3 regions of the Rhizobium sp. WSM1328 genome follow, and region 1 is predicted to be linked to each of the others. Evidence: predicted binding sites of a transcription regulator. Region 1 holds the regulator's gene; each other region holds the start of a gene.
The links. The regulator PhoB, encoded in region 1, activates phosphate uptake and scavenging genes when phosphate is short. The targets are predictions, from matches to a motif close to TGTCATNNANCTGTCAT.

Region 1 (9,658 bases):
GGGCCTGGGCGTCGCCCTGATCGGCTCGCTCTACCTGATGCTGATCGTCCTCGTGCTTGCTCTGCCGATCGGCGTCGCCGCCTCGATCTATCTCGAGGAGTTCGCACCGAAGAACAAGCTGACGGACCTGATCGAGGTCAACATCAACAACCTCGCTGCGGTCCCCTCGATCGTCTACGGTCTGCTCGGTCTTTCCGTCTTCATCAACTTCATCGGCCTGCCGCGCTCGGCCTCGCTGGTCGGCGGCCTGGTGCTGACGCTGATGACCCTGCCGACGATCATCATCGCGACGCGCGCCGCCCTTCGCGCCGTGCCGCCGTCGATCCGCGCCGCGGCCCTCGGCCTCGGCGCTTCGAAGATGCAGATGGTGTTCCACCATGTTCTGCCGCTCGCCATGCCCGGCATCCTCACCGGCACGATCATCGGCCTGGCGCATGCGCTCGGCGAAACCGCGCCGCTGCTTCTGATCGGCATGGTCGCCTTCGTCGCCAACGCGCCGACGACACCGCTCGATCCCTCGACGGCTCTGCCCGTACAGGTCTATATGTGGGCCAACGAGGCCGAACGTGCCTTCGTTGAGCGTACTTCGGGTGCCATCATCGTCCTGCTCCTGTTCCTGATCGTCATGAACATGGGCGCCATCCTCTTGCGTCGTCGCTTCGAGCGCCGCTGGTAAACGGAGTTACAAGATCATGAACATGTTGACGGAAGCTGCAGTTGAAAAGGCGCTGGATCACAAGATGAGCAACGTCCCGTATAAGATGATCGGAAAGGATGTCTCGGTTTACTACGGCGAAAAGCGCGCGCTATTCGATGTGAACCTGAACATCCGCGAAAACACCGTAACCGCCCTGATCGGCCCGTCCGGCTGCGGCAAGTCGACCTTCCTGCGTAGCCTCAACCGCATGAACGACACGATCGACGGCTGCCGCGTCACCGGCAAGATCACGCTGGATACCGACGATATCTATGATCCCGATATCGACGTCGTCGAACTTCGTGCCCGCGTCGGCATGGTCTTCCAGAAGCCGAACCCGTTCCCGAAGACGATCTATGAAAACGTCTCCTATGGCCCGCGCATCCATGGCCTTGCCAAGTCGAAGGCCGATCTCGACCAGATCGTCGAGACCAGCCTGCAGCGCGCCGGTCTCTGGAACGAGGTCAAGGACCGCGTGCACGAATCCGGCACCGGCCTGTCGGGCGGTCAGCAGCAGCGCCTCTGCATTGCCCGTGCCGTCGCCGTCAGCCCGGAAGTCATCCTGATGGACGAGCCCTGCTCGGCGCTCGACCCGATCGCCACCGCCAAGGTCGAGGAGCTGATCCACGAGCTGCGCGAGAACTACACGATCGTCATCGTCACCCATTCCATGCAGCAGGCCGCGCGTGTTTCGCAGCGCACCGCCATGTTCCACCTCGGCAATCTCGTCGAGGAGAACGACACCGACAAGATGTTCACCAATCCCGACGATCCGCGCACCCAGGACTATATCATGGGTCGCTTCGGCTGATTTTGGCGTCACCAAGCCTTTCCGTTATTCGAGGATAAAGCCCCATGGCATCGACACATATTTATTCTGCCTATGATGATGATCTGAAGTTCCTGTCCAGGCGGATTTCCGAAATGGGCGGCCTGGCCGAGCAGATGGTCGCCGAAGCCGTACGGGCGCTCGTCAACGGCGATACCGCGCTGGCGCAGAAGGTCATCTCCGACGATGTGATCCTCGATCACGCCGAACGCGAAATCGGCGACAAGGCGATCGTCACCATCGCCCGCCGCCAGCCGATGGCCGCGGACCTGCGCGAAATCATGGGTTCGATCCGCATCGCCGCCGATCTCGAACGCGTCGGCGACCTCGGCAAGAACACTGCCAAGCGCGTCATCGCCGTCCAAAGCACCGGCGTTCCCCGCAAGCTCGCCCGCGGCCTCGAGCATCTGTCCGAGCTGGCGCTCGTCCAGCTCAAGGAAGTGCTCGACGTCTACACCAATCGTTCCGCCGACAAGGCGAATGCGATCCGCGAACGCGACAACGAGATCGACGCGATGTACACCTCGCTGTTCCGCGAGCTCCTGACCTACATGATGGAAGATCCGCGCAACATCACCAGCTGCACGCATCTTCTCTTCTGCGCCAAGAACATCGAGCGCATCGGCGACCACGCCACCAACATCGCCGAGACGATCTATTACATGACGACAGGCGCGCAGCCGGAAGGCGATCGGCCGAAGGACGACAGCGCCAACACCGTCGGCGCGGTCACCGAATAACTGCCCACACCCCGCCGCTTGCGTGCGCGCCCGTCCGGGCGCGCAAAGAGGTCGCAGCCAATTTTTAAATTTGCGCAGGATGCATTGCTTAAATCACCCTGGTTTAAGGATTATGCGCGAGGAGACCGACACGCATGATCCCGAGAGTTGCAGTTGTTGAAGACGAGGAAGCCCTCAGCGTGCTTCTTCGCTACAATCTCGAAGCGGAAGGCTTCGAGGTCGATACCATCCTTCGTGGCGACGAAGCCGAAATGCGGCTTCAGGAGCGCACGCCCGATCTTCTCATCCTTGATTGGATGCTGCCCGGCGTCTCCGGCATCGAGCTCTGCCGGCGCCTGCGCATGCGGCCGGAGACCGAGCGTCTGCCGATCATCATGCTGACGGCGCGCGGCGAAGAGAGCGAGCGTGTCCGCGGATTGTCGACGGGCGCCGACGATTATGTCGTCAAGCCCTTTTCGACCCCCGAACTCGTTGCCCGCGTCAAGGCGATGCTGCGTCGCGCCCGTCCCGAGGTGCTGTCGACGGTGCTGAAATGCGGTGACATCGAGCTCGACCGTGAGACCCATCGCGTCCATCGCAAGACCCGCGAAGTCCGCCTCGGCCCCACCGAATTCCGCCTGCTGGAATTCCTGATGTCGTCGCCGGGCCGGGTCTTCTCCCGCTCACAGCTGTTGGATGGTGTCTGGGGCCACGATATCTATGTCGACGAGCGCACCGTCGACGTCCATGTCGGCCGCCTGCGCAAGGCGCTGAATTTCTCCAACATGCAGGACGTCATCCGCACCGTCCGCGGCGCCGGTTATTCGATGGAAGCCTGAGGGCTTTCATCTGAGCCTGCTGAGCCCTGGCAAAACCCGCGACGTCATCCTCGGCCTTGTGCCGAGGATCTGCGCACGCCAAATGAAGTATTTGAAAATAAAGTTTTTTCCCTCAAGTAGTTGAGGTGATCAGATGCTCGGCACAAGGCCGAGCATGACGGAGGGAAACCTGAGCTTCCATCCGCGCATAAAAAAACGGGCCACTCGGCCCGTTTTCTGCATTCTAACGATGGTCAGCCCGTTCAGCTGGCCCGCGCCGCTGCCCGGCGGCGTTCATTCACCGGCTGGTAGGCAAGCTTCTGGTGATAACCGCAATAGGGCGAATTGTCGGGGGACTCGCAGCCGCAGAAATGGAAGTCATCCTTCAGCGGATCGCCGACCGGCCACTTGCAGGTGCGTTCGGTCAGTTCCGTCAGGCCGAGGCGGCGGGAAATCGGCACCACCACATTGCCTCTCGGCACGTATTCCATTTCCTCGATCGTTTCGATCTCGATCTCTTCCTTCAGCATCGTCGCGCCCTGCTGGCGGGTGACGGTGCGGGTGGTGATGCGAGAGGCGAAGTTCGGCGCGCGCGGCGCCGATGTATTGCGCTTCGGCGTTCGCGCCGCGGTGTTGGTGCCGCCGGCCTTGGCACGGCCGGGAAGGCACAGCCGGTGCACTTTACCGATGACCGCGTTTCGGCTGACACCGCCAAGTTGTGCCGCGATCTGGCTCGCGCTCAGTCCTTCGGCCCAAAGCTTCTTGAGTTTCTCGACCCGCTCGTCTGTCCAGTTCATGCCCTGTCTCCACCTTTTGCGTTGGTGATGGCAGAATCCCTCACCGTTGTCCCGGGAGCTCCGAAACAAGAAACGCTTGATCAATTTTGGTGACTAGTTCCGCCGCATGCAGTCTAGTAATTGATCTTTAACCTAGTGTGAGCCTGACTCCGTGACAAGAGTCGCATGAATCCGGATGAATCGAATTCGTAGTTTTCCCCAACTTGCTGTCCCTGCGTGGCATTTCTGCAATAATGCCTGTTGAAGACTGAAAATGCCGCTGTACACCTGTGCTGCATACGCTAAGGGCGCCGTTTTGTTGACATTGCAGCGCGAAAAGGAAATAGTGCCACTCGCCGCCGCAAGGCGGCATTTTTGATTTTTCGGGCCTGGTTTCCTTAGCCGGAGTCATTGCCCGGCAACTTTGATGGAGATCGCGCCATGGCTGAAGCCGCGCCGCTTTATGACACCTATTCTCGTGCCCCGCTGCGGTTCGAGCGAGGCGAGGGCGTATGGCTGATCACCGAAACTGGCGAGCGATATCTCGATTTCGGCGCCGGCGTCGCCGTCACCTCCGTCGGCCACAGCAATCCGCATGTGGTCGGCGCACTGAAGGAGCAGGCAGACAAGGTCTGGCACCTGTCGAACATCTATGAGATCCCCGGCCAGGAGCGTCTGGCAAAACGGCTGACGGACGCTACCTTCGCCGACAAGGTGTTCTTCACCAATTCGGGCGCCGAGGCGCTCGAATGCGCGATCAAGACGGCGCGCCGCTACCAGTTTTCCAAGGGCCATCCCGAGCGCTTCCATATCATCACCTTCGAAGGCGCCTTCCACGGACGGACGCTGGCGACGATCGCCGCCGGTGGCCAGGAAAAATATCTCGAAGGTTTCGGCCCCAAGGCGCCGGGTTTCGATCAGGTGGCTTTCGGCGACATCGAAGCGGTCCGCGCCGCGATCACCGATGCCACGGCTGGCATCCTCATCGAGCCGGTGCAGGGCGAGGGCGGCGTCCGTCCTGCCACGCCTGAGTTCATGAAGGCGCTTCGCCAGCTCTGCGACGAGAACGGCCTGCTGTTGATCCTCGACGAAGTCCAGACCGGCGTCGGCCGCACCGGCAAGCTCTTCGCCCATGAATGGTCGGGCGTCACCCCCGACATCATGGCTGTCGCCAAGGGCATCGGCGGCGGTTTCCCGCTCGGCGCCTGCCTTGCCACATCAGAGGCCGCCTCCGGCATGAAGGCCGGTACGCATGGCTCGACCTATGGCGGCAATCCGCTTGCCATGGCCGTCGGCAGCGCCGTGCTCGACATCATCCTTGCCGATGGCTTCCTCCAGCAGGTGCGCGACGTAGCACTTGTCTTCCGCCAGGGCCTCGCCTCGCTGAAGGATCGTTATCCCGATGTGATCGAGGACGTGCGCGGCGAAGGGCTTTTGCTCGGCATCAAGGCTGCCGTTCCCTCAGCCGAACTGCTGCAGGCGATCCGCGCCGCCCATCTGCTCGGCGTGCCTGCCGGCGACAATGTCATCCGCCTTCTTCCGCCGCTCGTGGTCACCGCCGAGGAAGCCCGCGAGGGCCTTTCCCGCGTCGAGCGCGCCGCCGAGAGCATTCGCGCCTCCAAGGTCAAGAAGACGGCTTGAAGAAATTGCCGCCTTCGGGCGCAGCACAGGTAAGAAGACGATATGAGCCCTAAACACTTCCTCGATCTTTCGGCGGTCACATCAGCCGATCTCAGAACGATCATGAACGATGCGCTCGCCCGCAAGCAGGCCTTCAAGGCGGGCCAGGGCGACAAGCCGCTCGCCGGCAAGATGCTGGCGATGATCTTCGAGAAGCCGTCGACGCGCACCCGCGTCTCCTTCGACGTCGGCATGCGCCAGCTCGGCGGCGAAACGCTGTTCCTGTCCGGCACCGAGATGCAGCTCGGCCGCGCCGAGACGATCGGCGACACCGCCAAGGTGCTGTCGCGTTATGTCGATGCGATCATGATCCGCACCACCGAGCATTCGCGGCTGGTCGAGCTGGCCCAGCATGCGACCGTGCCTGTCATCAATGCGCTGACGGATGACACCCATCCCTGCCAGATTATGGCCGATATCATGACCTTCGAAGAGCACCGCGGCCCGATCAAGGGCAAGACCATCGCCTGGACCGGCGACGGCAACAATGTGCTGCATTCGCTGGTCGAGGGTGCCGCCCGCTTCGGCTACCGCATGAACATGGCCGTGCCCCTTGGCTCGGAGCCCAAGGATCACTATCTGAACTGGGCCCGCAATGAGGGCGCCGAAATCATGCTTTGCCATGATGCCGACCGTGCGGTCGCCGGCGTCGATTGCGTGGTGACCGATACCTGGGTCTCCATGAATCAGGAACATCGGGCCCGGGGTCACAATGTCTTCCAGCCTTATCAGGTCAACGCGGCCTTGATGGCGAAAGCCGGCAATGATGCATTGTTCATGCATTGCCTGCCCGCTCATCGCGGTGAGGAAGTGACGGACGAAGTGATCGACGGTCCGCAATCCGTGGTCTTCGATGAGGCGGAAAACCGTCTTCATGCGCAGAAGTCGATTCTTGCTTGGTGCCTGGGCGCGATCTGAACCATAATCGGACGTCGCGAGAGACAGACTCGCGACCGCGTGAGCGAAGGGCACGCTGGCCCATCGCTCTGAAACTAGGAGTTAAAAGCCATGGCAGAAGCTGCAGCCGCCCTCGGCCAGTTTGATTTCGCCGGCGATGACCATGTCGTCCCCTTCCAGGTGGAAGGGCTGGATGTGCGCGGCCGCGCCGTCCAGCTCGGCCCGATGCTCGACGCCATCCTCGAGCGTCATCATTATCCCGCACCCGTTGCCCGGCTGCTTGCCGAAGTCGTCGTGCTGACGGTGCTGCTCGGCACCTCGCTGAAGTTCGACGGCAAGTTCACGGTGCAGACCAAGGGCGACGGCCCGGTCGATCTTCTCGTCGCCGATTTCTCGACGCCGGAAAATGTCCGCGCCTACGCCCGTTTCGATCAGGCGCTGCTCAACAAGGCGATCGAGTCAGGTGAAACCGAGCCGGAGCAACTGCTCGGCAAGGGCGTGCTCGCCTTCACCATTGACCAGGGCAAGTTCAGCCAGCCCTACCAGGGCATCGTTCCGCTCGACGGCACCACGCTGGAAGATATTGCCGGCGTCTATTTCCGCCAGTCGGAGCAGATCCCGACGCGCGTCCGTCTTGCCGCGGCCGAACTCTTCGACCGTGACGATGCGGGCAAGCCGCGCCATCGCTGGCGGGCAGGCGGCCTCGTCGCCCAGTTCCTTCCGGAAGCGCCGGAGCGCATGCGCCAGCCGGATCTCCACGGCGGCGACGGCGACACCGGCAGCCGCCCGCACGGCGAGGACGATGCCTGGCTCGAAGCGCGTTCGCTGGTCGAGACCATCGACGCCGATGAACTCACCGATCCGCTGGTCGGAACCGAGCGGCTGCTGTTCCGCCTGTTCCACGAGCGCGGCGTGCGCGTCTACGAACCGCGCGCGGTTTTCGACCGCTGCAGCTGCTCGCGCGACAAGATCAAGGGCGTGCTGAAGGGCTTTTCGGCCGAGGAGATCGAGGCCAGCCAGGAAGATGGCGAAATCGCCGTGACCTGCGAATTCTGCTCGACCACCTACCGCTTCGAGCCGGCCGAACTTCAGCCGGCGGAATAGGCGCGGTTAAGGACACGCACAGCGAACAATAAAAGATTAGCGATGATGCAGCACGGTGACTCGACTTCGCGTAGTCACTGTGCACCTATTCTGTTTCATTGGTTCTGGCCTAAGAAAGCGGATGGGGCGTTGATGAGACTTTTGTTTTTTGTACTCGCGCTCATAGCTGCGATGCCACCAGTGAGCTTGGCTGATGACCAGACAGTCCCATGGAAAGAGGTCGGGGGCTGGAGCGTGGCTGTCGACCCGACTTTAGACAATGGCTGTTTTGTTCTGACTTCCTTTGATGACGACACCATTTTTCGTCTTGGCTTCAATTTCCGCAAAAAGGACAACCCTCTTTACATTCTGCTCGGAAACCCAAACTGGAAATCCTTGGAGAAAGGTAAGCATTATCCCATCGAACTCTCGTTCGACCAGTCTAAACGGACGGCTGATGGGAGAGGTCTGGATCTCGATGGCCTCAAATCATTATGGATTGATTTCGAGGATCCCGACTTGATTGAGGAGTTCGCTGGTAAACTGAGTTTCCGCGCCAGCTTTGGAGGAAAGCAGATTGTGGCTCTCGGTTTGAAAGATTCCGCCAGTGCAGCGGATGAGTTGCTCGCCTGCCAAAAGGCGGTAAACGATGCGGTCGCAAAACATCCGGCGCCGCCACAATCAAAAGATCCGTTCGAAGCAAAGCCAGGCACCCAGGCCTCGGATCCTTTTGACCTTTAGTAGATTGATGACTGGGCAAGCCCGAGGATCTACGACCGAGGGTACGGCGTCCATGCTGGTACTGACTGGAAGGCTGTAGCCGGCCGGATCCACGCGCCGTGCTTGCACCGACGAAACGACCGCGAACCTACGCTCTCAATTAAGCACGCGCAGCAGCCCAGGTGAATCCAGCGAGAAGGCGGGGATGTCGACATCGAACATCTCGCCGTCGTCCGTTTCCATCTGGTAATGGCCGAACATCAGCCCTGAGGGCGTGTCGAGCGGACAGCCGGAGGAATATTCGTAGGTGTCGCCGGGGCTGAGCCGCGGCTGCTCGCCGACGACGCCGGGACCGGTCACCTCGTCCACCTGGCCGTTCTGGTCGGTGATGTTCCAGTAACGATTGACCAGTCGAACGGCTATGCCGGAATTGTTGCTGATGACAATCCGGTAACCCCAGACATAGCGGTCGTCGTCCGGATCGGATTGCTCCTCCAGATAGAACGGCTCGACGACAACTTCGATCTCTCTTGTGAGGGCGCGATACATGCCTTGCACCTTAGTCAAGATATCTTACCCGTATCTTATAAGAGGCCCTGTCCGTCAAGAAACGGAACAATTATCATCGCTGAAATGGCTGTGATCCGAAGGGTTTTCGATCGTTAAGCCTAATTGTCAGTGTTAATTCAGTTTCGGAACGCCGCGGCGGGCAAACTTGTTCCCCCCCCCCTCGGTCTCACCCAGTGAGGTCCGGCACGGCCGAACCCCAAGCATGTCGCGCAAAAGTGTGCAGCGGTTTTGCGATAACGACATGCGTAAAAACAAAAACTAAAGCGCGAGGAGCGAATCTGAAAGATCGCGACGCGCTTTAGTGAGATCCGGCCGAACCCGGGTGGGGTCCGGCCGCTCTGGCTGTCGATCAGGCCAAGACCTTGTCAAGCGCCTTGGCGAAATCTTCGATCAGGTCGTCGGTATCCTCGATGCCGGCCGAAAGGCGGACCGTGCCCGGGGAAATGCCGAGTTCGGCGCGCGCCTCATCCGTCAGGTTCTTGTGCGTCGTCGTCGCCGGATGGGTGATCAGGCTCTTGCTGTCGCCGAGATTGTTGGAGATCTTGACGATATCGAGCGCGTTCTGCAGCGCAAAGGCCGCATCCTTGCCGCCCTTCAGCTCGAAGGCGACCAGCGTCGAGCCGCCGGTCATCTGCTTGGCGATGATATCGGCCTGCGGATGGTCCTTGCGGCCGGGATAGATCACCTTGGCGACCTTGCCCTGCTCGGCCAGGAAATCGGCGATCTTTGCCGCATTCTCGGTCTGCTGGCGCACGCGCAGCGGCAGCGTCTCGATGCCTTTCAACAGTGTCCAGGCATTGAACGGCGACATGGCCGGCCCAGTATGGCGGAAGTAGTCGTGCAGGTTCTCGTCGATCCATTCCTTGTCG
Region 2 (9,658 bases), 380 kb from region 1:
TGCGGATTGCCGCCGACGGGATTGGTATAGGGCGTGGTGAAGACTTCGGGCGGAACCTTATCCTTCATGCCCTGCAGAATTTCCAGTTCTTTACCCTGCGGCAGGCCGGAGGAGGCGAGTTCGGTATTCCAGAAATAGCTGTCGATGCGTTTGTAACTATTAAAGGCAACGGTGCGGTTCAGTTCCTCAAAATCCAGACCGTAGTTCAGCGCCTCGCGGACCCTGATGTCCTTGAAGAGGTCACGTCGCATGTTGGGCACGAGAGCTTGCATGATGCCGGTGGCGCGCAGGGGGTTTGCAACCTCCTCTTTTTTGACACGCCCTTCCTTCACCGCGGGAAAATCATATCCCGTCGCCCAGCGGGCAGCCGTGGTTTCCTGCCAGTAGTCGCTGTTGCCAGCGCGAAAGGCCTCGAACTCGACATCCCGATCACCGAAATAGGTGTAGTTGACGTTGCGGAAATTGTTCTGGCCGACATTCACATTGAGGTCCTTGCCCCAATAGTCGTCACGCAATTCATAACGGATCGTTGCGCCAGGCGAGAAGGAAGCGATCTTGTACGGCCCCGAACCCATCACGGGCTCCAGCGTCGTTTTAGAAATGTCGCGCGGCTTGCCATCCGGTCCGGGCGCTTCCCACCAATGCTTCGGCACGACCATCAACTGGCCGAGAATATTCGGCAGTTCGCGGTTGTTCTTCTCATCGAAGGTGAAGGTGACGTCACGCTCGCCGGTCTTTTCCGCTTTGACAACGTGGTGGTAATAGTTCGAGGCGAGGGGATTTAATTCCTTGGTCTTGTCCAGACTGAAGATGACGTCTTCCGGCGTGACCGGCTGACCATCCGCCCATTTCGCTTCCTTGCGCAGGCGGAAGGTCGCGCTTGAGACGTCAGCGGGAAAAGACAATCCCTCGGCAAGCAGACCGTAGGAGACGAGCAGCTCGTCGTCGGCGGGCTTCATCAACGTGTCGTAAACGAGCGTCAGGCCCACTGCCGCCTGGCCTTTGGCGAGCAGCGGGTTGAAGGTGTCGAAGGCGCCGCTTGCGGAGAGGCGCAGATCTCCGCCTTTCGGTGCATCGGGATTGACGTAGTCGAAATGCGCAAAGCCCGGCTTGTACTTCATCTCGCTGATGACCGAGCTTCCGATCTGAAAGGGCTGGTCCTGACCCGTTGCCGACATTGGCGCCAGAGCACCCGCAAGCGATAGAAACAAACCGATCTTCGACCACAGAGCCGCCATTCACGCTTTCCCCTGATTATTGATGGGTTCGACAATACGAAAAATACCGGCGAAAAACAGGAGAGAGTTTGGTTTTTGCCGGGCGCGCGAAATTTTGAGCCATCGGGCCTGGGTCAAGGCGTGGCGTCTTCGAGCCGCCTGAGCCGCTGCGGCGATCCGTCACCGCCGCTTGCCCGCATCGCCAGCCAAAACATCGATTCACCAAAATTGCTTTTCACGATAGATTCGATTGCAAATCACTTCGGCAGCGGTTCAAGGGAACAGTATGGCTTTCGGCTTCGCTCAGGCTTTCAGGACATTCGGCAAACTGACGCTTGCCGGCGCAATCGGCGCAAGCCTTGCCGCCGGCGAGGTCGGCGCCCAGCAGAAGACGCCGAGCCCGGGCAGCGCCAAGGGGCAATTCGGCGCCGTCGGCCTGCCGACGCAGGGACCGGCACAGCCGATCGGTTTTTACGCAAAGGGCTGCATGACGGGTGCGGCGGCGCTGCCGACCGATGGACCGACCTGGCAGGCGATGCGACTTTCGCGCAATCGCCGCTGGGGCAATCCGGCGATGATCGCGATGCTCGAACGTCTTTCGCAGGACGGGGTCAAATATGCCGGCTGGCCGGGCATTCTCGTTGGCGACATTGCGCAGCCGCGTGGCGGGCCGATGCTGAACGGCCATGCCTCGCACCAGATCGGTCTTGATGCCGACATTTGGTTTACGCCGATGCCCACGCGCCGCATGACGGCCGAGGAGCGCCAGGATCTGCCCTTCACCACCATGCTGCAGAAGGGCAAGTTCCTGACCGTCGACCCCAAGGTGTGGACGCAATCGCACGCGCGGCTGCTGATGCTGGCGGCAAGCTATCCCGAGGTGGAGCGCATTTTCGTCAATCCGGCGATCAAGAAGAAGATGTGTGATACGTGGACCGGCGACCGCACCAATCTCGGCAAGCTACGGCCGGAATACGGCCATGACTCGCATTTCCACATTCGCATCAAGTGCCCGCCAGGAGCCAAGGGATGCACGCCGCAGGCCCCGGTCGTTGCCGGCGACGGCTGCGACAAGTCACTCGCCTGGTGGTTCACGCCGGCGCCCTGGGCACCGCCGAAACCGCCGAAGCCCGGCGCCAAGCCGCCGAAGCCGCCGCGCGAGATGATGGTCTCCGACCTGCCCAAGGCCTGCGCCGCCGTGCTCGATGCTACTTCCGTCGCCTCGATGCAGGCCGCCACCTATGGCGGACCTTCCGCCGCCAGCGCACTCACCGCCGCGCCGGCCGCAGCGCCTGCCGCCGCCGACGACGGGGCTTTGCCCGATGTCGGTCCGGTTCCGAACGACAAGCCGGCGATACAATGACCAAACCTTGGGACCAAACTCTGGGGCCGACCCCTGGGACCGAGGCCCGGTATACGCTGTCTTTCAAATCGCAAATTCTTGGTATAAAGCGGTCAAATCGATTGAATTTCTCGGGCGGAGGGGTTGATGGCCGGCGGCAAATGCCTTGCATTGATTGCGCATGACCAGAAGAAAGACGACATGGCGGATTTCGCCCGCGCCAACCGGGACGTTCTCTCCCATTGGAAGATCGTCGCCACCGGCACCACCGGCGGGCGCGTGCTCGACGCCGCCCCCGATCTCCACGTCACGAGGCTGAAAAGCGGGCCGCTCGGCGGCGACCAGCAGATCGGCGCCTTGATTTCGACCGGCGAGGTCGACGCCCTGATCTTCTTCGTCGACCCCTTGACGCCGATGCCGCACGATGTCGACGTGAAGGCGCTGATGCGTCTGGCGATCGTCTACGATATTCCGATGGCGCTCAACCACGCGACCGCTATAAAACTTCTTCCCACACTCGAAGCCTGATCAGCACGGAACCGGCCATGCCAAAACCGAACAACAGCATCGCTCCGCAGCCTTTCCCGATCCTGATCGGCGATATCGGCGGCACGAATGCCCGCTTCTCCATCCTGACCGATGCCTATGCCGAGCCGAAGCAGTTTCCGAACGTGCGCACGGCGGATTTCGCCACGATCGACGAAGCGATCCAGCAAGGCGTGCTCGACAAGACCGCCGTGCAGCCGCGCTCGGCGATCCTCGCCGTCGCCGGCCCGATCAACGACGACGAGATCCCGCTGACCAATTGCGACTGGGTGGTGCGGCCGAAGACGATGATCGAGGGCCTCGGCATGGAGGATGTGCTCGTCGTCAACGATTTCGAGGCGCAGGCGCTGGCAATCGCCGCGCTTTCGGATGAAAACCGCGAACGCATCGGCGACGCCACCGGCGACATGATCGCCTCCCGCGTCGTGCTCGGACCAGGCACCGGCCTCGGCGTCGGCGGGCTTGTGCATGCCCAGCACAGCTGGATCCCGGTTCCCGGCGAAGGCGGCCATGTCGATCTCGGGCCGCGCAGCAAGCGCGATTATGAAATCTTCCCGCATATCGAGACGATCGAAGGCCGCGTTTCGGCCGAGCAGATCCTCTGCGGGCGCGGCCTCGTCAACCTCTACCATGCCATCTGCGTTGTCGACGGCATCCAGCCGACGATGAAAGATCCCGCCGACATCACCTCGCATGCGCTTGCCGGCAGCGACAAGGCAGCCGTAGAGACCGTCTCGCTGTTTGCCACCTATCTCGGCCGCGTGGCGGGCGACATGGCGATGGTGTTCATGGCGCGCGGCGGCGTCTATCTGTCCGGCGGCATCTCGCAGAAGATCATCCCGGCGCTGAAGAAGCCGGAATTCCGCATCGCCTTCGAGGACAAGGCGCCGCATACGGCGCTGCTTCGCACCATCCCGACCTATGTGGTGACGCATCCGCTGGCAGCGCTTGCCGGGCTTTCCTCCTATGCGCGGATGCCGGCAAATTTCGGCGTCTCGACCGAAGGCCGCCGCTGGCGGCGCTAGGCCCGGCACGCAAAGCAAATAGAGCGTCCTTGGCGTGCCCTATGCGGGCGCGCGGCGCTCTAGCCAAACCGGTCCCAACTCTTTATAGACCCCGGCAAATGTGCGCGTCGCCTTCGCGGGGCGCTTGGTCCGAGACAGGAAACCTCATTTTTGGAAGCGGCGGAAAGCAGAACGCAGAGCGTCAGCAGCGATACCGTAACCGGTATCCTGAAGCGCATCATCGCTGAAAACGGCCGCGACCATCTGTGGGGCTATGTCTTTGCGATCGCCTGCCTCATCGTGGTGGCGCTTTCGACGGCGTTCACCGCCTGGATCATGCGGGCGATCATCGACGAGGCCTTCGCCAATCGGCGCGCCGACGTCGTCTGGATCATCTGTCTTTCGATCTTCATAGCCTTCGTGCTGCGCGGTTTTGCGAGCTACGGTCAGGCGGTGGCGCTTTCCAAGGTCGGCAACGATATCGTCGCCCGCTACCAGCGCCGGCTCTATGCGCATCTGATGACGCTTTCGGTCGGCTTCTTCAGCGAGGCGCGCTCTGCCCATATCGCCGCGCAGGTGAGCCAAAACGTCAGCGGCATCCGTGACGTGCTCAACCTGACGATCACCTCGACAGTGCGCGACCTGCTGACCTTTGTTTCGCTGCTCGCCGTGATGATCCTCCAGGATCCGCTGCTCAGCCTTGCCGTGTTCATCATGGCCCCACCGCTGCTCTATGCGCTGCGTTATGTTTCCAAGCGGCTGCGCTCGGCCACCCGCGAGGCCGTACATCTGAACAGCCACGTTCTCGGCGCCATGCAGGAGACGATCCAGGGTATCGCCATCGTGAAAGCCTTCACGATGGAAGAAGAGCTGGAACGGAAGGTCAACAAACTCATCAAGGGCGCCGAAAGCCGGGCGAACCGGATTGCCCGGCTTTCCGAACGCACTTCTCCTCTGACGGAAAGTTTCGCGGGCTTTGCCGTCGCCAGCGTGCTTGCCTATGCCGCCTACCGCTCGATCTATAACAATGTGCCGCCAGGCGCCTTCTTCTCCTTCGTCACGGCGCTGCTGCTTGCCTATGATCCGGCCCGCCGGCTTGCCCGCCTGCAGGTGCAGATGGAGCGCGCCGTCGTCAATGCGCGGATGATCTACGAATTGCTCGACATGGAACCGCGCCAGCGCGACCTGCCGGATGCCCGGCCGCTGACGGTGACGCAGGCAAGGATTGAATTCCGCAATGTGTCATTCGCCTACGGCAATGAGAGCGTGCTCAGCGGCGTCAGTTTCATCGCCGAGGGCGGTGCGACCACCGCACTTGTCGGTCCCTCCGGCGCCGGCAAATCCACCGTCATCAGCCTCATTCCGCGCTTCTACGATCCGCGCGAGGGCGAAATCCTGATCGACGGACAGGACATCGCCCACATCACCAAGAAGTCGCTGCGCCAGCAGCTCGCCTATGTCTCGCAACAGCCCTATCTTTTCGAGGGCACGATCCGCGACAATATCCGCTATGGCCGGCCGGAAGCGACCGATGCCGAGGTGGAAGAGGCGGCACGCCTTGCCTATGCGCATGACTTCATCTCGGCACAGCCGCAGGGTTACGAGACACCGGTCGGCGAAAACGGCGTGACGCTTTCGGGCGGCCAGCGCCAGCGGCTGTCGATCGCACGCGCCCTGGTGCGCAATGCGCCGATCCTGCTTCTCGACGAGGCGACCTCGGCCCTCGACACCGAATCCGAAGCAGCCGTGCAGAAGGCGCTCGACGAAGCGATGAGCGGACGCACCGTCGTCGTCATCGCCCACCGGCTTTCGACCGTGGTGCGGGCCGACAAGATCGTCGTCATGCAGCAGGGCCGCGTCGTCGAGGAAGGCAATCACGAGACGCTTGCGAAGGTCAGCGACGGTCTTTACGCTCGCCTCAACAACCTGCAGAGGCCTTCGGCCTCCGATTCAAACTGAATTGGTGAGACTGACATGAGCGATGCTGCGATGAAACTGGTGGTGGTTGGCGCAGCAGGACGCATGGGGCAGACGCTGATCCGGCTCATCCATTCGATCGATGGCGTGACGCTGCATGCCGCGGTCGAGCGTGCCGGCTCGCCCTTCGTCGGCAAGGATGCCGGCGAGATCGCCGGTCTCGGCCCGACCGGTGTCATCGTCGGCGACGATCCGCTCAATGCCTTTCTCGATGCCGAAGGCGTGCTCGACTTCACCTCGCCCGCTGCAACAGTAGAATTCTCAGGCCTCGCCGCGCAGGCCCGCATCGTCCATGTCATTGGCACGACGGGCTGTTTACCCGACGACAATGCCAAGATCGCCGCAGCGGCCCGCCATGCCCGCATCGTCAAGTCGGGCAATATGAGCCTCGGGGTCAATCTGCTCAGCGTGCTCGCAGAGCAGGCAGCGCGTGCGCTCGATCCTGATGACTGGGATATCGAGATCCTGGAAATGCACCACAAGCACAAGGTGGATGCGCCTTCCGGCACCGCCCTTCTGTTCGGCGAGGCCGCGGCAAAGGGGCGCAGCATCGATCTGGCCGCGAAGTCGGTCCGGGTGCGCGACGGCCATACCGGCGCCCGTGAAGCGGGCACGATCGGCTTTGCGACGCTGCGCGGCGGCTCCGTCATCGGCGAGCATTCCGTGCTTTTTGCCGGCGAAGGTGAAATCGTCACCCTATCGCACAGTGCGGCCGACCGCTCTATCTTCGCGCGTGGCGCCATCAAGGCGGCCCTTTGGGCACGCGACAAGAAGCCGGGTCTCTATTCCATGCTCGACGTGCTCGGGCTTTCTTCCTCATAACGATACTACGGAGGCATATTCATGAGCGGTACCCTCGTCCTCGTTCGCCACGGCCAGAGTGACTGGAACCTGAAGAATCTCTTCACCGGCTGGAAGGATCCCGATCTGACCGAGCTCGGCGTCCAGGAAGCTAATGCAGGCGGGGCTGCGCTCGCCGAATACGGGATTAAATTCGACGTCGCCTATACCTCGGTGCTGGTGCGCGCGCAGCACACGCTGAAGCTCATCCTCGACAAGGTCGGCCAGCCCGATCTCCAGACGATCCGAGACCAGGCGCTGAACGAGCGCGACTACGGCGACCTCTCCGGCCTCAACAAGGATGATGCACGCGCCAAGTGGGGCGAGGAACAGGTGCATATCTGGCGCCGTTCCTATGACGTGCCGCCTCCCGGCGGTGAAAGCCTGCGCGACACCGGCGCCCGCGTCTGGCCCTACTACCTCACCGAAATCCTGCCGCGCGTCCTCAGAGGCGAAAAGGTGCTGGTTGCCGCACACGGCAATTCGCTGCGCTCGCTGGTGATGGTGCTCGACAAGCTGAGCAAAGAAGGCGTGCTCGCCCTCAATCTCGCCACCGGCGTGCCCATGGTCTACACGCTGAAGGCGGATTCCACCGTCGCTTCCAAGGAAGTGCTCGGCGACATGTCCGGCGCACATTGATCTCAGCTGATCTTTCCCCGCTTCGGCGGGGAAAGGCGCTCAATTCTCGATGGTGAACTGTACCCGGTCGGCCGCGAAGCGGCTGATCGAATATTGCACCGGCACACCTTCAAGATCGGTATTCATCGCCTTGGCGATCAGCAGGATCGCGCCGGGAGTGAGTTCGAGGTCGGCCATATCGGCTGCACTCGCATGGGCGGCCGTCACTTCGGTCGTCGCCCGGACATAATCCGGCAGGCCGAGTTCGGCGAAAGCCTTGGTGATCGATTCCGCCGTCCGGTAAGCCGCACCGATACCGGCAAAGCGTTCGGCGGGAAACCAGCTCGTCGCCCTTGAAACCGGCCGCTTGTCTGCCTGGCGCAGCGTTTCCAGGCGGATCACCTGATCTCCTTGCTTCAGGCCCAGCCAGCGGGCGATCTCGGCACTCGCTTCCTCCTTTGCCTCATCGAGCAGAAGGCCGCGCATTTCACGCGCCTGATCGCCGATGCCGGCGGTGAAACGCGTGCGCCGCGTGATCGGGAAATTCAGCCGCTCCTTGCGCTCGATCAGCGTGCCGCGACCTTGTACCGCGCGGACGATACCCTCCTGCGCCAGCGCCGCCAGCGCACTGCGCACGGTATGCCGGTTGACGCCAAATTGCAGCGCCAGCATGGTTTCCGGCGGCACCATTCCCGTTTCGTCATAGGCGCCGCTGCTGATCGCCTCGCGAATCCGATCGGCGATCTGGCGCCAGAGCGCCACGCCGGTTTGCCTTTGCACCTGCTTCAATCCCGCCATTCCGCCCCTGCCCACCCATTTACACTCACGATGTCACACGCTTGTCACGACATCGATTTAGAGCTAAATGTATCTTGTATGGTTGTCTATATCAATAGACATTTTAAGGGAAGCGGCGATGATATCAGCGGACAGCAAAGCCCCTGCGTCACAGACGGCATCCGGGCGCAAACGCGCCGCCGATCTGCTGGCGCGCGCGGAACGCAGCGAACTCTTGGCGGTCTTCGATGCGTTGCCGGAAAAGCCTGTGGCTCATCAGGTGCGCGGACCGGAGACCGGGCTGGTGATGGTGCGCGGACGCATCGGCGGCGGCGGCGCTCCCTTCAATCTTGGCGAAGTGACGGTGACGCGGGCGACGGTCCGGCTCGACTCCGGTTCGGTCGGCCATGCGCAGGCGCTCGGCACCGACCGCGAGAAGGCCAGGCTTGCGGCGATCTTCGACGCGCTCTGGCAGGAGGAAGCGACGAAGGACTTCGTCGAACAGGCCCTGCTTTTGCCGATCACTGAGCGGATCGCCGATGCCGAACGCCGCAAGGCGGACGAGACGGCGGCAACCCGCGTCGATTTCTTCACCATGGTGCGGGGAGACAACTGATGGGCCTGAAGACAGAAGCTTTGACCGGCGGCTTTGCCGAGCCGGTCTTCCATGCCCAAAGCGTCTTCAAGATGCTGATGGACGGTATGGCCCGCCCCGGCACGATCCAGACTGTTCAGCCCGATGTCGCTCCGCCGGCACCGCTCGGCATCGCCGCCGGCACGATCGCGCTGACGCTTTGCGACCACGACACACCCGTCTGGCTTTCCCAGGGACTGGCGAAATCGGCCGTGCCGGAGTGGCTCGGCTTCCACACCGGCGCGCCGTTGACCAGCGAAAAGGCCGAGGCGCGTTTTGCCTTCACCGAGGCCGGCACCGCACTTTCCTCCTTCGGCCTCTTTGCATCCGGCACGCAGGAATATCCCGACCGCTCGACGACCCTCATCATCGAGCTCGCCGAACTTGAGGGCGGCCGCAGGCTGGCGCTGATGGGTCCGGGCATCCAGAGCGTAGCGGAGATGACGCCTATCGGCCTGCCGGAGACTTTCCTGCGGCTCTGGACTGAGAACCGTGCGCTCTTTCCGCGCGGCGTCGACATCGTGCTGACATCGGGCAGACGTTTCCTCTGCCTGCCGCGCACCACCAAGATCACAGCAACGGAGATCTGAGCTCATGTATGTTGCCGTCAAGGGTGGCGAGGCCGCCATCGCCAATGCCCACCGCCTGCTCGCCGACCGCCGCCGCGGCGACCGTTCGCTGCCGGCGATCGGCATCGAACAGA
Region 3 (9,658 bases), 1.3 Mb from region 1:
AATCGTTCCATTCCATGCGGATTTCATTGGCGATGCCACTGGCTTTTTCGGGATCGCGTTCACGCTTCAGCTGGCTGAAGAGCTGGTCGAGGTGCTGCTTCGGCGAATTGTTGGCATCCGCCTGCTCGACGATGACGTCCTTTTTCGCGACGGCAGCCGACTTTTCCGCGGCGGCGGCCGGAAAGGAGGGGGTAAGGAGAATGAGGGCGAGCGGCAGCGCCGCTGATGTCAAAGCAAAAAAGCGCATGGCGGACATATTAGCCCGCCAGCGCCGAAGATCAAACAAATTTGACGTGATCACCGCAGCGACCCACCGGATATATCTGCCGGCGCAAGCGCACGCGGCAGGGCGATCCGGACGCGCGAAATCAGCCCTGACGAGCCTTGAAGCGCGGGTTCAGCTTGTTGATGATGTACATGCGGCCCTTGCGGCGAACCAGACGGTTGTCACGGTGACGAGCCTTGAGCGACTTGAGCGAATTCTTAATCTTCATTTTTTTGATCCGCGATCTCTATGGGGAATTCACATTCGCCCGTATCTTTAACAATCAAAAGCGCGCCATCGGGCGCGCTGTTTAGGTGGGGGAGCAGATACCCCGTCACCTTTTCCGTGTCAACCACATGAAGGTGTTTTTCCCAAGGCGCAGAGGTGTTTTCTCAGGTCCAAACCGGCGATTTCGGCGTCACGGTGGTGACATGACCCATCTTGCGGCCGGGGCGCCACTCGGTCTTGCCGTAGAGATGAACCAGCGTGTCGGGGCGCCGCAGCCAGTCGGGAACGGCAAGGATATCGTCGCCGATCAGGTTCTGCATGACGCAGTCGGAATGTCGCTCGGCATTGCCAAGCGGCAGGCCGGTGACGGCGCGGATATGCTGCTCGAACTGGCTGACGACGCAGGCGGCTTCCGTCCAGTGACCGGAGTTGTGGACGCGCGGCGCCATCTCGTTGGCGATCAGACCGCCATCGGCAAGCACAAAGAATTCGATGCCGATGACGCCGACATAGTTCAATGCGGCAAGGATTTTCTCGGCCGATTTCCGCGCGGCGTCCGCCGTCGGCGCCGAGATCGCGGCGGGAACCGTCGAGGTGTGGAGGATGCCGTTGCGGTGGACATTCTCGGCGGGATCGAAGCAGACGACCGTACCGTCGGTGGCGCGGGCGGCGATGATCGAGACTTCACGCTCGAAGGCGACGAAGCTTTCGAGAATGAGCGGCACGCCGCCAAGTGCTGCATAGGTGCCATCCGGGCTGTCGGCCGCCGAGCGGAAAACCTTCTGGCCCTTGCCGTCATAACCGAGACGGCGGGTCTTCAGCACGCCCTGGCCGCCGAAATCCTTCAGCGCCGTTTCGAGATCGGCCTGGCTGTGGATCGCATGGAAGCGTGCAGTGGTTATGCCGCAGCCGTTGAGAAAGCGTTTTTCGACGAGACGGTCCTGGGCGGCTTCCAGCGCCTTCGGCGGCGGATAGACCGACACGCTCGCCGAGAGCTTTTCGGCGGCTGCGACAGGCACGTTTTCGAATTCGTAGGTGACGACATCGCAGATATCGGCGAGTTCGGCGAGTGCCGCCGGATCGTCATAGGCAGCGGTAATCTGCCGGTTGGCGAGCTGGGCGGCCGGGCAGTCCGCCTGCGGCTCGAGGATGACCGTGCGAAAATTCAACCTGGCGGCGGCAATCGCCAGCATGCGGCCGAGCTGGCCGCCGCCGATAATGCCGATCGTTGTTGCCGTCATAGGTCGTCCATCGGGTATTCGGCGACGGCAGCACTCTGGCGCTCGCGCCATTCGTCGAGCCGGTCGGCAATTTCTTCGTCGGAAAGGGCAAGTACGGCGGCAGCGAGAAGGGCGGCGTTGACCGCACCAGCCTTGCCGATGGCGAGCGTGCCGACCGGAATACCGGCCGGCATCTGTACGATGGAAAGGAGGCTGTCCTGGCCGGACAGGGCTTTCGACTGGACCGGCACGCCGAAAACTGGCAGCGGTGTCAGCGAGGCGGTCATGCCCGGCAGATGGGCAGCGCCGCCGGCGCCGGCGATGATGACCTTGAAGCCCTCCGCGCGTGCGCCCTTGGCGAAATTGACCAGCCGGTCGACTGTACGGTGCGCCGAAATGATGCGCGCGTCATAGGGAATTTCCAGCGCCTCCAGCGTGTCGGCGGCGTTTTTCATGGTCTCCCAGTCGGACTGGCTGCCCATGATGATGGCGACGGGTGGTCTGTCTGTCATCGTTGCTGCTATTCCCTCTCAGGCGATGATGTCAGGGATGATCTGATCTTCCAGCCTGGAGAGCCTGTCCTTGATGACGAGCTTCTTCTTTTTCATGCGCTGGATCCGCAGAGCGTCGCATCCGGTCTGGATCATGGCGTTGATCGCGGCGTCGAAATCCTCGTGCTCCTGGCGCAAGCGCGCCACTATGAGCCTGATTTCCGCCTGTTCCTGATCGGCCATATACATTCCCCGTTATCGTCCCTGGACCTTGTCCGATCTGCCGATGATTTCCGCAAGCTCCTATCATCAAATACAGGTAACGGCTAGTTAGTCTTGATCATGAAATTGCCATCCAGTCTTCATCTTTTGGCCTTCGACAAGCCTTCAAAAATGTGTCACAGTCCCGCCCGTTGACACCTTGATCCCCGACGATGTTGGCCGGGGAGGGTAAGAGGAAGGAAGGGTCATATGACTGTTCAAGCTCATCTTGAGTCACTCCAGAAAAAGCATGTCGCTCTCGAGGAGGAGTTGCACGCGCTCAGAACATCTCCCTCTATTTCCGATACGGCACTTGCCGATTGCAAGCGTCGCAAGTTGCGCATCAAGGACGAGATTCAGCGTCTTAAGTCATCCGTCCACTAATCTTCCCAAGGATCGCCGGACGATCATCTTGCGCAACAAGGTAAATCCATCCATTCCACCAAAAATCAGCAAGAACCGGTGATTTGACACCAGATTTGCGCCAGCCCGATGCATCCGGCATCGTGGCTGGCGCTTTTGGGTCCGCCACGTCTCACATCGCGTTCTTATGATTCACATCGTATTCCCAGATCGCATGGGAACATGCATCAGGCCCAGAACTGATCCAGCCACAAATTGAGCTTGTCGAAGCCGCGGTTGTTGACCGCGTAGATACGTTTGGTGCCTTCCGAGGTCACGGAGACGAGATTGCTGTCGAGAAGCGCCTTCAGGTGCTGCGAAACAGCAGGACGGCTGATCGGCAGGCCTTCGGCGAGCTCATTGACGGTCCGGGGCGCGCGACGCAATTCCTCCAGCAGAAACCGCCGGTTCGGATCGGCAATCGCAGAGAAGGGGTCCGTGTTCGACATGGCGGGAACGCTACGTCAAACCGGCCGCGCCAGCAAGGAAATTGTGCATTGCAGCGTGTCACTGCATAATTCCTAAAATCGGAGTCGATTTCAGGAATTATGCAGCCGTTCAAAGTGCCACAGCGTCCTTTGCGCCTCTCGAAAGATGTGCGGCGCTGTATGGCTTCTACCAGCCAAGGCCCTCGCCTACGATCAGGAAGGCGGCGATCAGCGCCATCGCATACATGAAGGGATAGAAGATCTGTGGCCTCATCCGGCGCACGCACCAGGCGCCGGCGATGGTGGCGAGCGGGGCGAAGGGCAGAAGCGTCGCGGAGGTCGCAAGGTTCTGGGTGTCGAGCTGGCCGAGCGCGAAATAGGGGATCAGCTTGATGGCGTTGAGGATTGCGAAGAAGCGCACGCTGGTGCCGGTATATTCGCGCGGCTGCAATTTGAGCGGCAGGGCATAGATCTGGAAGGGCGCACCGCCGGCATGAGCGACGAAGCTGCCGTAACCGGAAAATGTCCCCCAGAGGCCGGCGGCCACCGGCCGCTGGCCGCGCGGCGGGATCACCTTGCCGGCGCCCGGGCCGAAACTGTTCCAGAAATAGCGCAGGCAGAAGAGGATGGTCACCGCGCCGATGACGATGCGCAGCATGTTGCCCGGAACCAGCGCCGAGGTCGCCCAGCCCAGCGCGATACCGAAGATCGCGCCCGGCAGCATGATTTTCAGCGTCGCCCAGTCGCCATGTTTGCGCCAGATGACGAGCGAGATCATGTCCATGAAGACCAGGATCGGCAGCAGGATGGCCGCTGCCTCGACGGGCGAGACGACGAGGGCGAGAAAGGGCAGGCCGATCAGCGACAAAGCGTCGCCCATGCCGCCCTTTGCGAGGCCCACCAGCAGAACGGCGGGCACGGCGGCGTAGTAGAATGACAGATCCTGCGGCATGCTTTCGACGTCCTCCTCTTGCCAGCCTCGTCTAACGGAACTACTCACACAAAACGAGTGCGGATCCCTCATTTCGAAGGGGAATTCGCAGGAAACGGAAAGACCCCATGACCGAACCGGAAAACCGCTGCCGCCTTGTGCTCATCGTGCCCGATATCGCCGATGCAGATGAACAGGCAAAGATCGTCGCCGACGCGCTGAAGGGCGGCGATGTCGCCTCGGTGATCGTGCCGCAATACGGGCTCGACGACGGCACCTTCCAGAAACATGCGGAAAAGCTGGTGCCATTGATCCAGGATGCTGGAGCAGCCGCGCTGATATCAGGCGACAGCCGTGTCGCAGGCCGGGCAAAGGCCGATGGCCTGCACCTTTCCAGCAATGCAGAGGCGCTTTCGGAAGCGATCGACAAACATGCGCCGAAGCTGATCGTCGGCGGCGGCAACGCGGCCGACCGGCACCATGCGCTGGAGATCGGCGAAGTCAGGCCGGACTATATCTTCTTCGGCAAGCTCGACGGCGATATCAAGCCGGAGGCGCATCCGAAGAACCTTGCGCTCGGCGAATGGTGGGCCTCGATGATCGAGATTCCCTGCATCGTCATGGGCGGCACCGATCCGGCCTCGGCGCTCGCCGTCGCCGAAACCGGAGCGGAGTTTGTGGCGCTGCGGCTGGCGGTCTTCGCCGAGCCTGCCCGGGCGCCGTCTGTCGTTGCCGAAATCAATGCGTTGCTTGACGAAAAAGCGCCACGGTTTGAGGATTGAAATCGCGCTCATGCCGATCCCGCCCGCCCGCCTTTTGAAATATATCCTTGCCAGCATGGCCGCCCTCGTTGCGGCCGGGCCGAATGTTGCCTTGGCGCAGGCGCCGGACAGCGTCATCAGCCAGCCGGGCACGGGGCCGGCTACGACCTTCCGCACCGACCGGCCTTCCAGGCCGGGTGTGCAACCCTCCGATGGTGTCGGCGTATTCGACCGCATGGGCGCGAACCTGCCGGATCTGCCGCCGGAGAAGGATTACAAGGGGCCGATCGACGAGGCCTATGGCGCCTTCCAGCGCGGTTATTACCTGACGGCGATGGACAAGGCGCTGCCGCGCGCCCAGCTCGGCGATCCGGCGGCGCAGACGCTGATCGGCGAAATCCTCTCGCAGGGCCTCGGCGTCAAGAAGGACGTCAAGAACGCCGCCTTCTGGTACGGCAAGGCGGCCGAAGGCGGCGACGGGGCGGCGATGTTCAAATATGCACTGATCCTGATGGAAGGCGAGGGCGTGCCGCGTGACAAGGTCAAGGCCGACGACTACATGCACAAGGCGGCCGAGGCCGGCAATCCTTCGGCGGAATTCAACTGGGCGCAGCTTCTCATCGCCGACAATCCCGGCGAGAAGGGACTGAAGCTCGCGCTGCCGTTCTACGAGAAATCGGCCGAGCAGGGCATTGCCGATTCGCAATATGCCGTGGCGCAGATCTATGCGACGCTGAAGGACCTGCCGGAAGAAAAGACGAAGCTCGCCCGCGAGTGGATGGCGCGCGCGGCGCGCGCCGGTTTCGACACGGCCCAGCTCGATCTCGGCATCTGGCTCGTCAACGGCGTCGGCGGGCCGAAGGATTACGTCAAGGGCTTCGAATGGCTGAAACTTGCCGCCAATGGCGGCAATGTCGCCGCGCAGAACAAGCTCGCCCATCTCTATATCAACGCGATCGGCACGGCGCCCAATCCGATCGAGGCGGCGAAGTGGTACGTGCTGTCGCGCCGGGCCGGGCTCGCCGATCCGGCGCTCGAGGATTTCTATCTCGGCATCGAGGACAATCAGCAAAAGGCGGCGATCGATGCCGCCAACAAATTCCGACGGCGATAGCGGCCGTATTCTAATTTAGAAAAGCGCGTCGGCGAAGAGGTCTTCATCGTTTTCGGCTTTGACGTTTTCGGCGGGAGCGGAGGTGCTGTCCTCGCTTGCCGGAATGATGCCGCGATGAATGCTGCGCTCCTGGACCATCGTATAGTGCTTGAAGATCTTGCGGTCGAGCGGCGCGATCGTCTCAGCGAGATCGGAGATATCGGCGACATCGGTGCCGGCGACGCCTTCGAGCAGATCGGCGCAGCCGGCAAGGACTTCGCCCAGATTATGCTGGAAATCGAGCTTGCCGATCAGCAGGCTGATCTTGGTGGCGACCTCGCGACCGTTCTCGGCGAGCACCTTCAACTCGTTTTCCATCACGTTGGCTGCAGAGCGGATGTTGCCGACGGCCGAGGTCAGGCTTTCTCCGAGATTTCCGGCTCCGGCATCGGTGGCGGGGGCGACGCGCCCGGCCGCGGCTTCGAGCGCCGGCAGGCCGTTGACGATGGCGTCGGCGGAATCGTCGAGCTTGCCGGCGAAGATGCGCAGCTCGGCGGTGACGACGTTGATCGACTTGCCTTCCTCGCCGAGCCGGCTGCAGCGCAGGTTGGTATTCAAAGCCATATAGTGAATGTCGGTCTTGACGGCGCGGATGTTGCCGATCGCTTCGGAGAGCTTGGCCGCCGTGCCGATCGTGGACTGGCTCACCTGATCGGCCTGGCGGCTTGCCGTATCGACCTGCTTGACGATTTCATGGGCGGCCGAAACGCTGGATTCCAGCGCGCGCATGAAGTTGCCGCCGGCCTCGCCGCTCTGACCGCTCATCTGATCGCGCAGCTTGAGAATCTCCCGCATGTCGTGATCGAAACTTGCGATCGTCTTGACGACGTTCTCGGAATCCCGCTGGAAATTTGCACACATGTCGCTCATCTGCGCCGCCGTCAGATGGTGAATGACGTTCTGGAGGCGCTGGCGCGCGCCGGCGTCGAGTCTGGCGCCATCCTCACCGGCAAAGAAATCTTCAAGCAGCGAAAAAGTAGCCTGCACATGCTCGATGCGCTGGCGAGTGATATCGCCGATCTGCAGGGCAGACAGGGTCGAGGCGACCTTGCTCTGGACGGCGCGGGCAATCGCGCCGACCTCGCGGGCGATGACGCCGAGATCCTTGCGATGGCCGGCGATCTTGGCGGCATCATCGCGCAGGGCTCCGGCGACGGCAGGAACGGTATCGGCATAGCCCTTCGAAACGCTGGCGCCAAAGGAGGCGGCGAGCTTGACCTCCTTGTCGAGACTGTCGAGATGCGTGGCAAAACGGTTGACCTCATCGGTACCGGAATAGATGCGCTCTAGGATCTCCTGGGCGAAGCCGGCGAATTCGGCAAGGCCGGCACCGGTAATCTTCACGGTCACCGCGAAGGTTCTGAGATAACGCATCGTCTCCTGCATGTCGGCGACGTGCTTGCGCAGTTCCCTGCCGGTATGCGCCAGCGAGACGAGCGCCTGCTGCCGGTTTTCCTCGGTGACGGGCAGCGCCATCAGGCTCTCCACCGTGGCGCGGAGATCGGCGCTGGTGTCGCTCGCCTCCTTGTTGTCGAGCGTCGTGGTGACGCTCTCGAGCGAGTTCAACAGACGGTTGAGCACATCCATCACCGAGAGCAGCACGGTGCCGCCTTCGAGGAAACGTTCCTCGACCTGGCTACGAGCAGATTCCAGGGTCTGGCTTATGTCCCGTCCTGATGAGTAGGCTGCAGCGTTCGGCGATACCAGAGCGTGTGCCACTTTTATACCTTTTCTTAAAATCCAGGCAATTCGAACTCTATTTTTACGGGCAGGATGGAAACGTCCGGTAAACGCGCCGGACTCGCCAGCGTTGTGATTAACGAAAGATGTTGATGGCCTGTCGGGGAAAGCCTAACGCTCGGATTGATGATTCAACTTATTGTTTTAATTTTACTTATTTCTAAATTTTGAGAAAAAAATACAACTTATCCCGGATGAGAATTGGGAGTCTGGGAATGCGCTATACGGCAGTTTCCTACAACCGCTGTTTACCCCGCATTAACGCTGCCGTGAGAGTCCTTTTAGGGTCGTCAAGTATTTTCTGGCCCAGGAGGCTGCATTGGATACTCAGAAACAATATTACGAATCTATAAATTTGCCGGACGTGCTCAGCATTCGCAACGTGTCCGAACTATATTCCAAGTTTACCGATGAATTTCATAGCAATGATACAATCATCATCAGCATTCCCGAGGGCGCAGAAGCGGATCTTAGTTTTGTTCAACTCATCGAATCCTCGCGCCGCCAAGCAAAGGCCAAGGGAAAGACCTTCAAGCTTTCTTCGCCGGCCAGTGGCTCGGTCCTGAAGGTACTTGAGCGTGCAGGTTTCATCGAATCCTTCGATCACGAAGACGCAAATTTCTGGTTGCATAAAGAGGTGACGTTATGAGTGCAAAGATCCTGACTGTCGACGATTCCGCCAGCATTCGTCTGACCACCAAGGTCACGCTGACCAATGCTGGCTATAGCGTCACCGAGGCGGTCAACGGGGCAGAGGGCCTCGCGACAGCCAAGGGCAGCAGCTTCGATCTGATCGTGACCGATCTCAACATGCCTGTCATGGATGGTCTGACGATGATCGAGGAACTGCGCAAGCTGCCGGCGCAGGCCGGCGTTCCGATCATCTTCCTGACGACGGAATCGGACGCCGATCTCAAGGCGCGCGCCAAGGCCGCCGGCGCGACGGGCTGGTTGACCAAGCCGTTCGACCCGGAAAGCCTGGTGAAGATCGTGAAGAAGGTTCTCGGACGATGAGTACGCTCGATCCGGTCGCCGTCTTCCGCACGGAAGCTGCCGAATGCCTCGAAGCGATCGAGGCTGGTCTTCTCGACCTGACCCACCAGCTCGACAACAAGGATCTCGTCGATGCCGTGTTCCGCGGCCTCCACACGCTCAAGGGCTCCGGTGCGATGTTCGGTTTCGAGGCGCTCGCCGCCTTCACCCATCATTGCGAAACAGCCTTCGATCGCGTCCGCAAGGGCGAGGTCGCGGCGACCAGCGAACTCGTCGCCGCCGTTCTCGCCGCCCAGGACCATATGCGAGCCCTGGTCGATCAGCCGGACGCCGATCACGGCGATACCGGGCATAAGCTTCTGGCACAGTTGCAAGCTGCCGTCGGCGGCAAGGAAGCAGTGCCGGCCGCTGTTGCCGCACCCGCGGCCGTGCGCGAGACCCCGGCGAAGAAGAAGAGCAGCTGGCGCATCCGCTTCAGCCTGCCTGCCAATTCGATGGCCAACGGCACCAACCCGCTCGGCCTGCTGGACGAGCTGCGCGATCTCGGCGAATGCACCGTGCGCGCCAACTCCTCGGCCATTCCGCCCCTCGACGCGCTGGCTCCGACGGAACTCCACATTTCCTGGGACGTGACGCTGACCAGCGAGCAAGACCGCTCAGCGATCGACGACGTCTTCATCTTCGTGCTTGATGATATGGAACTCAGCGTCGAGGAGATCGGCGGTACGGCAGCGGCAACCGCCGCTCCGGTTGAGGAAAAGGCCGCAACTGCCCCTGTCGCCGCG

Region 2: phnF (phosphonate metabolism transcriptional regulator PhnF) is a predicted target of PhoB. The motif match lies at 8,374-8,390, and genes of this name have one in related genera.
Region 3: AC2444_RS18045 (YdcH family protein) is a predicted target of PhoB. The motif match lies at 2,554-2,570, and genes of this name have one in related genera.

Annotation. Positions count from the first base shown of each region.
Region 1 is NZ_CM172788.1:179,853-189,510, forward strand. It holds gene pstA (phosphate ABC transporter permease PstA) at 1-676, shown strand, start outside; gene pstB (phosphate ABC transporter ATP-binding protein PstB) at 693-1,508, shown strand; gene phoU (phosphate signaling complex protein PhoU) at 1,553-2,266, shown strand; gene phoB (phosphate regulon transcriptional regulator PhoB) at 2,401-3,084, shown strand; gene AC2444_RS00930 (GcrA family cell cycle regulator) at 3,327-3,860, opposite strand; gene AC2444_RS00935 (aspartate aminotransferase family protein) at 4,281-5,480, shown strand; gene argF (ornithine carbamoyltransferase) at 5,523-6,437, shown strand; gene AC2444_RS00945 (Hsp33 family molecular chaperone) at 6,528-7,520, shown strand; gene AC2444_RS00950 (hypothetical protein) at 7,653-8,240, shown strand; gene apaG (Co2+/Mg2+ efflux protein ApaG) at 8,376-8,768, opposite strand; gene AC2444_RS00960 (O-succinylhomoserine sulfhydrylase) at 9,139-9,658, opposite strand, start outside.
Region 2 is NZ_CM172788.1:4,560,822-4,570,479, reverse strand. It holds gene AC2444_RS22530 (extracellular solute-binding protein) at 1-1,238, opposite strand, end outside; gene mepA (penicillin-insensitive murein endopeptidase) at 1,504-2,580, shown strand; gene AC2444_RS22520 (methylglyoxal synthase) at 2,707-3,087, shown strand; gene AC2444_RS22515 (glucokinase) at 3,105-4,130, shown strand; gene AC2444_RS22510 (ABC transporter ATP-binding protein) at 4,281-6,068, shown strand; gene dapB (4-hydroxy-tetrahydrodipicolinate reductase) at 6,084-6,908, shown strand; gene AC2444_RS22500 (2,3-bisphosphoglycerate-dependent phosphoglycerate mutase) at 6,930-7,565, shown strand; gene phnF (phosphonate metabolism transcriptional regulator PhnF) at 7,605-8,342, opposite strand; gene phnG (phosphonate C-P lyase system protein PhnG) at 8,461-8,937, shown strand; gene phnH (phosphonate C-P lyase system protein PhnH) at 8,937-9,545, shown strand; gene AC2444_RS22480 (carbon-phosphorus lyase complex subunit) at 9,550-9,658, shown strand, end outside.
Region 3 is NZ_CM172788.1:3,588,661-3,598,318, reverse strand. It holds gene AC2444_RS18070 (tetratricopeptide repeat protein) at 1-256, opposite strand, end outside; gene ykgO (type B 50S ribosomal protein L36) at 369-494, opposite strand; gene AC2444_RS18060 (5-(carboxyamino)imidazole ribonucleotide synthase) at 658-1,734, opposite strand; gene purE (5-(carboxyamino)imidazole ribonucleotide mutase) at 1,731-2,225, opposite strand; gene AC2444_RS18050 (YdcH family protein) at 2,244-2,447, opposite strand; gene AC2444_RS18045 (YdcH family protein) at 2,676-2,849, shown strand; gene AC2444_RS18040 (ArsR/SmtB family transcription factor) at 3,056-3,316, opposite strand; gene AC2444_RS18035 (sulfite exporter TauE/SafE family protein) at 3,483-4,247, opposite strand; gene AC2444_RS18030 (thiamine phosphate synthase) at 4,355-5,008, shown strand; gene AC2444_RS18025 (tetratricopeptide repeat protein) at 5,019-6,101, shown strand; gene AC2444_RS18020 (hypothetical protein) at 6,117-7,859, opposite strand; gene AC2444_RS18015 (STAS domain-containing protein) at 8,200-8,529, shown strand; gene AC2444_RS18010 (response regulator) at 8,526-8,894, shown strand; gene AC2444_RS18005 (chemotaxis protein CheA) at 8,891-9,658, shown strand, end outside.